Regions from separate parts of the Bradyrhizobium sp. ISRA464 genome, predicted to be linked through region 2. Evidence: predicted binding sites of a transcription regulator. Region 2 holds the regulator's gene; the other holds the start of a gene.
The links. Region 2 encodes PhoB, which activates phosphate uptake and scavenging genes when phosphate is short. Its sites were predicted from a motif close to TGTCATNNANCTGTCAT; they were not measured.
Positions count from the first base shown of each region.

Region 1: the regulator PhoB is predicted to act here: its motif matches at 2,786-2,802, upstream of MTX19_RS01935 (DUF2794 domain-containing protein).

Region 1 covers NZ_CP094526.1:399,910-404,791, reverse strand. The annotation lists gene MTX19_RS01950 (ABC transporter permease) at 1-562, shown strand, start outside; gene MTX19_RS01945 (Bax inhibitor-1/YccA family protein) at 798-1,589, shown strand; gene MTX19_RS01940 (GNAT family N-acetyltransferase) at 1,689-2,219, shown strand; gene MTX19_RS01935 (DUF2794 domain-containing protein) at 2,351-2,722, opposite strand; gene MTX19_RS01930 (DUF1223 domain-containing protein) at 3,294-4,055, opposite strand; gene acnA (aconitate hydratase AcnA) at 4,214-4,882, opposite strand, start outside.
Region 2 covers NZ_CP094526.1:930,419-935,300, reverse strand. The annotation lists gene MTX19_RS04345 (aspartate aminotransferase family protein) at 1-854, opposite strand, end outside; gene MTX19_RS04340 (GcrA family cell cycle regulator) at 1,339-1,851, shown strand; gene phoB (phosphate regulon transcriptional regulator PhoB) at 1,950-2,660, opposite strand; gene phoU (phosphate signaling complex protein PhoU) at 2,719-3,438, opposite strand; gene pstB (phosphate ABC transporter ATP-binding protein PstB) at 3,450-4,268, opposite strand; gene pstA (phosphate ABC transporter permease PstA) at 4,265-4,882, opposite strand, start outside.

The DNA.
Region 1 (4,882 bases), 530 kb from region 2:
CTCGCCGAATGCCTTCAAGGGCGCACCGCACAGCCACGTCGCGACCTTGACGGAACCACATCCGGGCTCCGCCGATGACGCCCGCATCATCAAGCAGGTCGCCGACGCCTTCCCGATGGTGACGAGCGTGCGGGTCCGCGAGGCGCTGGAAACGATCGGCAGCGTGGTCAGCAACCTTGTGCTGGCGATCCGCGGCGCCAGCGCCGTGACGCTGATCTCCGCCATCCTGGTGCTGGGCGGAGCGCTCGCCGCCGGCCACCGCCACCGGGTCTACGACGCCGTCATCCTCAAGACGCTCGGCGCGACGCGGGCGCGACTGCTCGGCGCCTACGCGCTGGAGTACCTCTTGATCGGCTTTGCAACCGCCGCGTTCGGAGTCATCGCCGGCTCGATCGCGGCCTGGCTGATCGTCACGCGGCTGATGACGCTGAGCTTCATCTGGCAGGCCGGGAGCGCCATGCTGGTCGTGGTCGCCGCGCTCGTCGTCACCGTCGGATTGGGTTTGGCCGGAACACTGCTCGCACTCAATCAGAAACCCGCTTCGGTGCTGCGGAATTTGTGACAATATGTAGCAGCCGCTAACGGCGCTTTTCCCTATGAATGCCATATCAGAGCGACATTCAGCCGCGCGTGGAAGCTTGCGTCGGATGTGTTAATTTCCCACATACCAACCGGGTCGGATGATCGGTTTGATGACACGGAATTAATGTTCCGCAAACCGCGCCATCTGAGATAGATTTACGACCGGCGCCGCAAATCCCTTGCGCTCCACCGGGACCAACCACGGGAATTCGACCATGTCGGACCTAGACCGTAACTACGCTTCTCCTTTCGGCCGGGCCGCCGGGCGCATTGACGCTGCGGCCGTCGACGCCGGTCTGCGCGCCTACATGCTGCGCATCTACAACTACATGAGCATCGGCCTGGCCATCACCGGCCTCGCCGCGCTCGGAGTCTATATGGCTGCGGTGACCGGCGATCCGTCCGCCGCCGTCGCGAAGTTTGGCAGTGCCTATCTGACGCAGTTCGGCTACGCGATGTTCGTCAGCCCGCTGAAGTGGCTGTTCATCCTCGCCCCTCTGGTGATGGTGTTCGTCATCTCGGCCGGCATCAACCGCCTGGCACCCTCGACCGCCCAGATGCTGTTCTGGGTGTTCTCGGCGCTGATGGGCCTGTCGCTCTCGTCGATCTTCCTGGTGTACACACACACCTCGATCGTGCGCGTGTTCTTCATCACCGCAGCGACGTTCGGTGCGCTCAGCCTTTACGGCTACACCACCAAGCGTGACATGAGCGGCATGGGCTCGTTCCTGTTCATGGGCCTGATCGGCATCATCATCGCCAGCCTGGTCAACCTGTTCCTGGCGAGCTCAGCGCTGCAGTTCATCGTGTCGGTGGTCGGCGTGCTGGTGTTCGCGGGCCTCACCGCCTGGGATACCCAGCGGCTGAAGAACGACTACATCTACGGCTACGCCTCGCAGGGCGGCGCGATTGCAGAGCGCGCGGCGATCACCGGTGCACTCTCGCTCTACCTGAACTTCATCAACCTGTTCACGCTGCTCTTGCAGCTCCTCGGCCAGCGCGACTGACGCGCAACGCCGATCGGACAGATCGAAGCCCCGGCCCAACGGCCGGGGCTTTTCTTTTGCGCGGAGCAAAAATAGTGTCGCGCCATGTCCGATGCAGAAATGGCCCGAACAGAGGTCAGGCCCACCACCGAAGCCGACCTTCCCTCCATCACCGCGATCTATGAGCAGGCGGTGCGCTTCGGCACCGCCACGTTCGAGCTGATCCCGCCCGACCTCGCCGAGATGACCCGCCGCTACAGGGCGCTGATCGATGGCGGCTTTCCCTATTTCGTCGCCGTGCACGAGGGCCGCGTGGTCGGCTATGCCTATGCCGGCCCCTACCGGCCACGCCCCGCCTACCGCTTCACGGTCGAGAGCTCGGTCTATCTGGATCCTGCGGTCCATCGCCGCGGCGTCGGCCTGCAGCTGATGGAGCGCCTGATCGCCGAATGCACAGAGCGTGGCTTCCGGCAGATGATCGCCGTGATCGGCGATTCCGCCAATGCCGGCTCGATCGGCCTGCATCGCAGATGCGGTTTCCAGATGATCGGGACGCATCCCAGCCTCGGCCTGAAGTTCGGCCGCTGGCTCGACACCGTGATGATGCAGCGCGAACTCGGCGAAGGCGGCGCAACGGTGCCGGCGGATTAGACGAGCCGGGGGTATGGGATTCGGAGCCCGGATGAGCGTAGCGATATCCGGGGAAGTCGCATCCGCTTGGCGAGATCGTCCCCGGATGTCGCTACGCTCATCCGGGCTACAATAGCCGCGAATTGACGCGCCTAGACCAGCGCCAGCTTGCGGTCGATCACGAGCAGCACGCGCTCGAGCTCATGGCCGCGGCGCAGGATCAGGCCTGTCGCCGAGATCACGCTGTACATGCCCTGCTTGCGCGCGAGGCGCGGGTCCTTCTCGATCCGGTAGATCGGCACTTCGGAGGCTCGGCGAAACACCGAGAACACCGCACGGTCCTTCAGGAAGTCGATCGCGTAATCGCGCCACTCACCATCGGCGACCATGCGGCCATAGAGATTGAGGATGCGGTTGAGTTCAAGTCGATTGAATGTCACGCGGTTGGGCTGAGGGGCCGCAGCGGCGGGGCGCGCCACGGCGCGACTCCCGCTCGGATCTGTGTCCTCCGACATCAAACTCATCGAGCGCCTCCTGTCATCTCGGCGACGACCTTGTTCCGAAGGTCAGTGCCCCCTCTTCGGGATCGTCACGAGACTGACATGATCGCGCTAAGCGAGGGGCACCGCAAGGGGCCATTCTCGATGCAATCAGGCGGAAACCGTGTCGGAGCGCGACGGATTGTCCAAAAGACTGTCCAAAAAAGAGTCACAGGAACGTTAGAAGAATCATATTGCTGCCCCACTTCCGCCCATCGCCTGCCCCGCTGCTCTGCAAAAAGGAAGCCCTGCGTTGGCCCGGTCCTTTCGGTTCCGGATTCCTCAGCCCCCAGCCCCCCGGGGCCGTCGGGATCGGGCCTGTACGCAGGGGAGTTGATCCCCAACACTGGGCCAACGAAAGTTGGTCCTTTTTGTTTTTGGGCTTCCTCATGCGCGATCGAAACGAACGCGCAGCGTCTGACAGCCTTCGCCTCAACAGATTTCAGGATGGATATCGGTGCCGATGTCTCCGAGAAACGGCGCGCGTTAGCACTCGATCCGGAGGCCTGCGTTCACACAAAGCGTGACGCTGACCTCCGCGATAATGCTGTGCACCTTAATGCAGTGACGTGAACGCCGCACCGAGCATCGGGCCCGGCTTGTCGCGACTGCCATCCTGGACATACACCGCGGCAGCATCGACGCCGTCACGCGTGATGTTCTCCAGCGGCACGGTCCAGCTTCCTGACGAACCGTTCCAGTCGCCGACCTTCAGCAGATTGCGCACCACATTGTGGTAGGTGATCTCGCGGCCGCGATTCTCGCCGCGCCCGATCGAGATCGGCACCGATTTCGAGATCGAGCAGATCCAGACTTCACCACGCGATGCTGCCGGCGACTTGGACGCCGCCACCGAAACATTGATCTGCTTGCCCGTCAGCGTCATCGACACCGGCACGGACATCACGCCGGCGCTCTTGTCGGTGTCCTTGATCGCGCTCTCGATGGAGGCGCGATCGCTGCCGATCACATGCGCCGAGCCGTTGATCACGGCCTGCGGCGTGTAGACATCGCGATCGCCGCGCATATGCGAATAGGCTTTCTGACGTGCGCTGAAACGCGAATCGGCCAGCGTATCCTTCCAGCCGAGATAGTCCCAATAGTCGATCGGCATGCTCAGCGCGATGACGCTGGGATCTTTGGCAAGCTCACCGATGATCTTGTCCGCGGGCGGACAGGACGAGCATCCCTGCGAGGTGAAGAGTTCGACAACAGCACGCGGATCGGCGTGAGCGGGGCGGAGGATCGCGACGATTGCGCAGATACCAAGCGCGCTGGACCAGCGCGAGACACGATTATAGGCCATCATCGCTGTCATACTGCGAACCAGTCGTGATGATTTCCATCCGTATTTGTACGGAGCATGGAGTTGTCCCTGGACTGCGCGCCCCAAACGCGAGAAAGCGGCCTTTTCATAGGCCGCCTTCCTTTTAGCCGCTACTCACTAAGCAGTGAGCCATTGATCACAAATCCGCGTTAGGCGGCGAGTTTGCGCAGCACATAATGCAGAATGCCGCCGTTGCGGTAGTAGTCGAGCTCGTCGAGCGTATCGATACGGCAGAGCAGCGGGACCTCCTTCTTGGCGCCATCGTTTGAAGTGATCTCCGCGGTCAACGTCTGACGCGGCTTCAAATCACCCTGGAGCCCGCGGATCGTGACCTTCTCGTCGCCCTTCAGACCGAGCGAGGACCACGAGGTGCCCTCCTGGAAGGTGAGTGGAAGCACACCCATGCCGACCAGGTTCGAGCGATGGATGCGCTCGAAGCTCTGGCAGATCACCGCGCGCACGCCGAGCAGGCGGGTACCCTTCGCAGCCCAGTCGCGCGACGAGCCGTTGCCGTATTCGGCGCCGGCGAACACCACCAGCGGCACGCCGTCGTGCTGGTATTTCATCGCCGCGTGGTAGATCGGCATCTGCTCGCCGTCGGGCCAGTGCTTGGTCAATCCGCCTTCCGGAATATTTCCGTCGGCGCCCTTCAGCATGAAGTTCTTGATGCGGATGTTGGCGAAGGTGCCGCGCATCATCACTTCATGGTTGCCGCGGCGTGTGCCGTACTGGTTGAAGTCGGCGGGGCGCACCTGGTGTTCACTCAGGAACTTGCCGGCAGGCGAGGTCAGCTTGATCGAACCGGCCGGCGAGATGTG
Region 2 (4,882 bases):
GCCACCGCCAGCGGATTGCCGCCGAAGGTCGAGCCGTGCGAACCCGGCGCCATGCCAGCCGCGGCCTTTGCGCTCGCCAGCACGGCGCCGATTGGGAAGCCGCCGCCGAGCGCCTTCGCAAGCGACATCACGTCGGGCGTCACGCCGACGCGCTTGTAGGCGAACAGTTCGCCGGTGCGGCCCATGCCGGTCTGCACCTCGTCGAACGCAAGCAACAGGCCGTGCTCGTCGCAGAGCTGGCGCAACGCCTTGAAGAAGGCTTGCGGCGCCGAACGCACGCCGCCCTCGCCCTGCACCGGCTCGATCAGGATGCCGGCGGTGTGCGGCCCGATCGCCTTCTTCACCGCCTCGATGTCGCCGTGCGGAACCTGGTCGAAACCATCCATCGGCGGGCCGAAGCCCTCGAGATATTTGGCGGAACCGGTGGCGGCCAGCGTTCCGAGCGTGCGGCCATGGAACGCGCCCTCGAAGGTGATGATGCGGTAGCGCTCGGGATGCCCCTTGGAGAAGTGATAGTGGCGGACCAGCTTGATCACGCCTTCCATCGCTTCCGCGCCGGAATTGCAGAAGAACACGTAGTCGGCAAAGCTCTGCTCGCACAGCCGCGCGGCGAGCACCTCGCCGTCCGGGCTCTTGAACAGGTTCGACATGTGCCAGAGCTTGGTCGCCTGTTCCTGCAGCGCCTTGACCAGATGCGGATGCGCGTGCCCGAGCGCGTTGACCGCGACACCCGACGTGAAATCGAGGTAGCGGTCGCCGTTGGTTGCGATGAGCCAGGCGCCCTCGCCGCGTTCGAAGCCGAGATCGACCCTGGCGAAGACGGGAAGCAGATGCGACGTGGCGCTATTGGTCATGGCAATCACTGACGGGTTTGAGGCCGACAATTGCCGCGTGCCTTGACGCCAGCGCAGCAACGGCCAGCTTCGGAAAACAAAACGTGCCGCCTTTTCGGGCGGCACGTGGCGAACATTGTATGCTGCGGGCAGTCGCTGTCAATCGCCACGAAGTGACCTTCCTGCAATGCGAAACGCGCGCGATCCGGTGCATTCCGGTGAGGTGGAAAAGCCTCATTGCAATGCATAAGTGTGGGAACATGTGGACGCGTTGCCGCGGACTCTTGCGCCAGAGTCACGCCATATTGTAGCGTTTGGCCTGTCGGATACGACATCTCGTGCGGCAGTATTGGACCCTCTAAGTAGCTTTCGTTCTGCGTACACGTTCGGGCGCGAAACCGCGTCCGGCGAGGGCTAAGGGATTCTGACCGCAGGGATATTTGTCAGATTTGGCTCGCAGCGCCGCTCCAATGTCTGGCCGGCGCAAGGCGAAGGGAAGAATGCGATGACGGTATTGACCTGGTCCGATGATCGCGTCGAGCAGCTGAAGAAGCTCTGGGAGGCGGGCCTGTCGGCCAGCCAGATTGCGGCGGAACTCGGCAATGTGACGCGAAACGCCGTGATCGGCAAAGTGCATCGGCTTGGCCTGTCCGGCCGTGCCAAGGCCCCCTCCACGGCTGCCCCGCGGCAGCGCAAGGCCCGTCCCGCCCAACACATGATGCGGGTGGCGCGCCCGGTCTCGCGCGGCAACACCGCGCTCGCGCACGCCTTCGAGGTCGAGCTGGAGCCGGATCCGGTCGCCTATGACAATGTGGTGCCGATGAGCCAGCGGCTGTCGCTGCTCGAGCTGAGCGAGGCCACGTGTCACTGGCCGGTCGGCGACCCCTCGAGCCCCGAATTCTTCTTCTGCGGCGGCAAGGCGCTCACCGGCCTGCCCTATTGCGCGCATCACTCGCGTGTCGCCTACCAGCCGGCCGCCGATCGGCGCCGCCCGGCCAACAAACCGCCGACACGGTAAACACAGCTCATAAAACGAAATCCCCGCGCAAGCGGGGATTTTTTATGCCTGCAGAGTCTGGTGATGTGTCCCGGCAGGCGCCGCGACGACACTCACGCTTACTGCTGCGGCTCGGCCTTGGCGAAGCGGTCGTCCAGCGCATAGCCGGCGCCGCGCACGGTGCGGATCGGATCCTGCTCGCGGCCGGGATTGAGCAGCTTGCGCAGCCGGCCGATATGCACGTCGACGGTCCGCTCGTCGATATAGATGTCGCGGCCCCAGACGCTGTCGAGCAGCTGCTCGCGGCTGAACACGCGGCCGGGATGCTCGAGGAAGAACTCGAGCAGGCGATACTCGGTCGGCCCGAGATCGATCGGACGGCCCGAGCGCGCCACGCGGCGCTTCTCGCGGTCGAGTTCGATGTCGCCATAGGTCAGCACGGTCGCGAGCCGCTCGGGGCTCGCGCGGCGCAACAGGCCCTTCACGCGCGCCAGCAGCTCCGGCACCGAGAACGGCTTGACGATGTAATCGTCGGCGCCGGTGGCGAGACCGCGCACCCGCTCGCTCTCCTCGCCGCGCGCGGTCAGCATGATGATCGGAAGCTGCTTGGTCTCGGGGCGCGCGCGCAGGCGGCGGCACAATTCGATGCCGGAAAGGCCCGGCAGCATCCAGTCAAGCACCACGAGATCGGGAATACGCTCCTTCAGCCTTGTGTCGGCATCGTCGCCGCGCCCGACCGTTTCGACGTCGTAGCCTTCCGCGTCGAGGTTGTAGCGCAACAACGTCGTCAGCGCTTCCTCGTCTTCGACTACCAGAATGCGTGCGCTCATCGGTCTATGTTCTTTCTCTGTGTTGATCCGTTGCCCGGACGCGAACCAAGCACCTCAGCTAGCCGTTGCCCGGCACCGTCGTGGCAAAGGTGGTCATGTCGCCCTTCGGTCGCTTGTCGGTGATCTGCTGGCCTTCGATCATGTAGAACACGGTTTCGGCGATATTGGTGGCGTGGTCGCCGATGCGTTCGATGTTCTTGGCACAGAACATCAGATGGATGCAGAACGAGATGTTGCGCGGGTCCTCCATCATGTAGGTGAGCAGTTCGCGGAACAGCGAGGTGCAGATCGCGTCGACCTCCTCGTCGCCTTTCCAGACGGTCATCGCAGCCGGCAGGTCGTGTGCGGCGTAGGCGTCGAGCACCGACTTGACCTGCGACAGCACGAGGTCGGTCATGTGCTCGAGGCCGCGGATCAGCTTCAGCGGCTGGAAATCGCTCTCCAGCGCCGCGACGCGCTTGCCCATGTTCTTGGCGAGGTCACCGATCCGCTCGAGATCCGTGGCCACCCGCATCGCGCCGACGATCTCGCGCAGGTCGATCGCCATCGGCTGGCGGCGCGCGATCGTCAGCACCGCGCGCTCCTCGATGATGCGCTGCAGACCGTCGATCTCGACGTCGGCGGCGACGACGCGCTTGCCGAGCGCGACGTCGCGGCGGATCAGCGCGTCGACGGACTCGGTGATCATGCGCTCGGCGAGGCCGCCCATCTCGGCGACCAGGCGGGTGAGTTCCTGCAGATCGCTGTCGAATGCCTTGGCGGTATGTTCAGAAGCCATCGCGTGTCTCCTCAGCCGAACCGGCCGGTGATGTAGTCCTGGGTGCGTCGATCGCTCGGCGAGGTGAAGATCTTGTTGGTGTCGTCGAACTCGATCAGTTCGCCAAGATACATGAAGGCGGTCTTGTCGGACACGCGCGCCGCCTGCTGCATGTTGTGGGTGACGATCGCGATCGTGTAGTCCTCGGACAATTCCTGGATCAGCTCCTCGACCTTGGCGGTCGAGATCGGGTCGAGCGCCGAGCACGGCTCGTCGAACAGGATCACCTCGGGCCGCACCGCGACCGTGCGGGCGATGCACAGGCGCTGCTGCTGTCCGCCCGAGAGCGAGAGGCCCGAAGCGTTCAGCTTGTCCTTGACCTCGTTCCACAGCGCACCGCCGCGCAGCGCCTTCTCGACGCGGTCGTCCATCTCGGACTTCGAGATCTTCTCGTAGAGACGGATGCCGAAGGCGATGTTCTCGTAGATCGTCATCGGGAACGGCGTCGGTTTCTGGAACACCATGCCGACCCGCGCGCGCAACAGGTTGAGGTCGAGCTTGGGGTCGAGGATGTTGGTCTGGTCCAGCATCAACTGGCCGACGGCACGCTGGCCCGGATAGAGGTCATACATCCGGTTGAAGATGCGCAGCAGCGTCGACTTGCCACAGCCCGACGGACCGATGAACGCCGTGACGCGGTTGGTGCCCAGCGTCAGGTTGATGTTCTTCAGCGCGTGGTGCTCGCCGTAATAGAAGTTGAGGTTGCGCACCGTGACTTTCGGCGGTGCCTCCGGAAGCGGCACCTGGGGAACGTGGCTCGCGACAGTCGTCGAAACGGAAAGCTCGGTCATTTTGCGGCCCTTTCGGCACCGAGGATACGCGCGCCAATGTTGAGCGCGAGCACGGTGATGGTGATGAGCAATGCACCGCTCCACGCCAACTCCTTCCAGTAGGCGTAGGGGCTTTGCACGAAGTTGTTGATGGTCACCGGCAGGTTGGCCATCGTGCTGGTCAGGCTCAGGCTGAAGAACTGGTTCGACAGCGCGGTGAACAGCAGCGGCGCGGTTTCGCCGGCGACGCGGGCGGTGGCCAGCAGCACGCCGGTGATCAGACCCGATCGGGCGGCACGATAGGCGATCCGCTTGATCACCAGCGAGCGCGGCAGGCCGAGCGCGGAAGCCGCCTCACGCAGCGGGTTGGGCACCAGCAGCAGCATGTCCTCGGTGGTGCGCAGCACGACCGGGATCACGATCACGGCGAGCGCCAGCGCGCCGGCGATCGCCGAGAAGCCGCGCATCGGCACCACCACGGCGCCATAGATGAACAGGCCGATGATGATCGAGGGCGCGCTGAGCAGGATGTCGTTGATGAAGCGGATCACCGAGGTGAGCTTGTCATGCCGGCCGTATTCGGCAAGGTAGGTGCCGGCGAACAGGCCGAGCGGCGCGCCGATGCCGACCCCGAT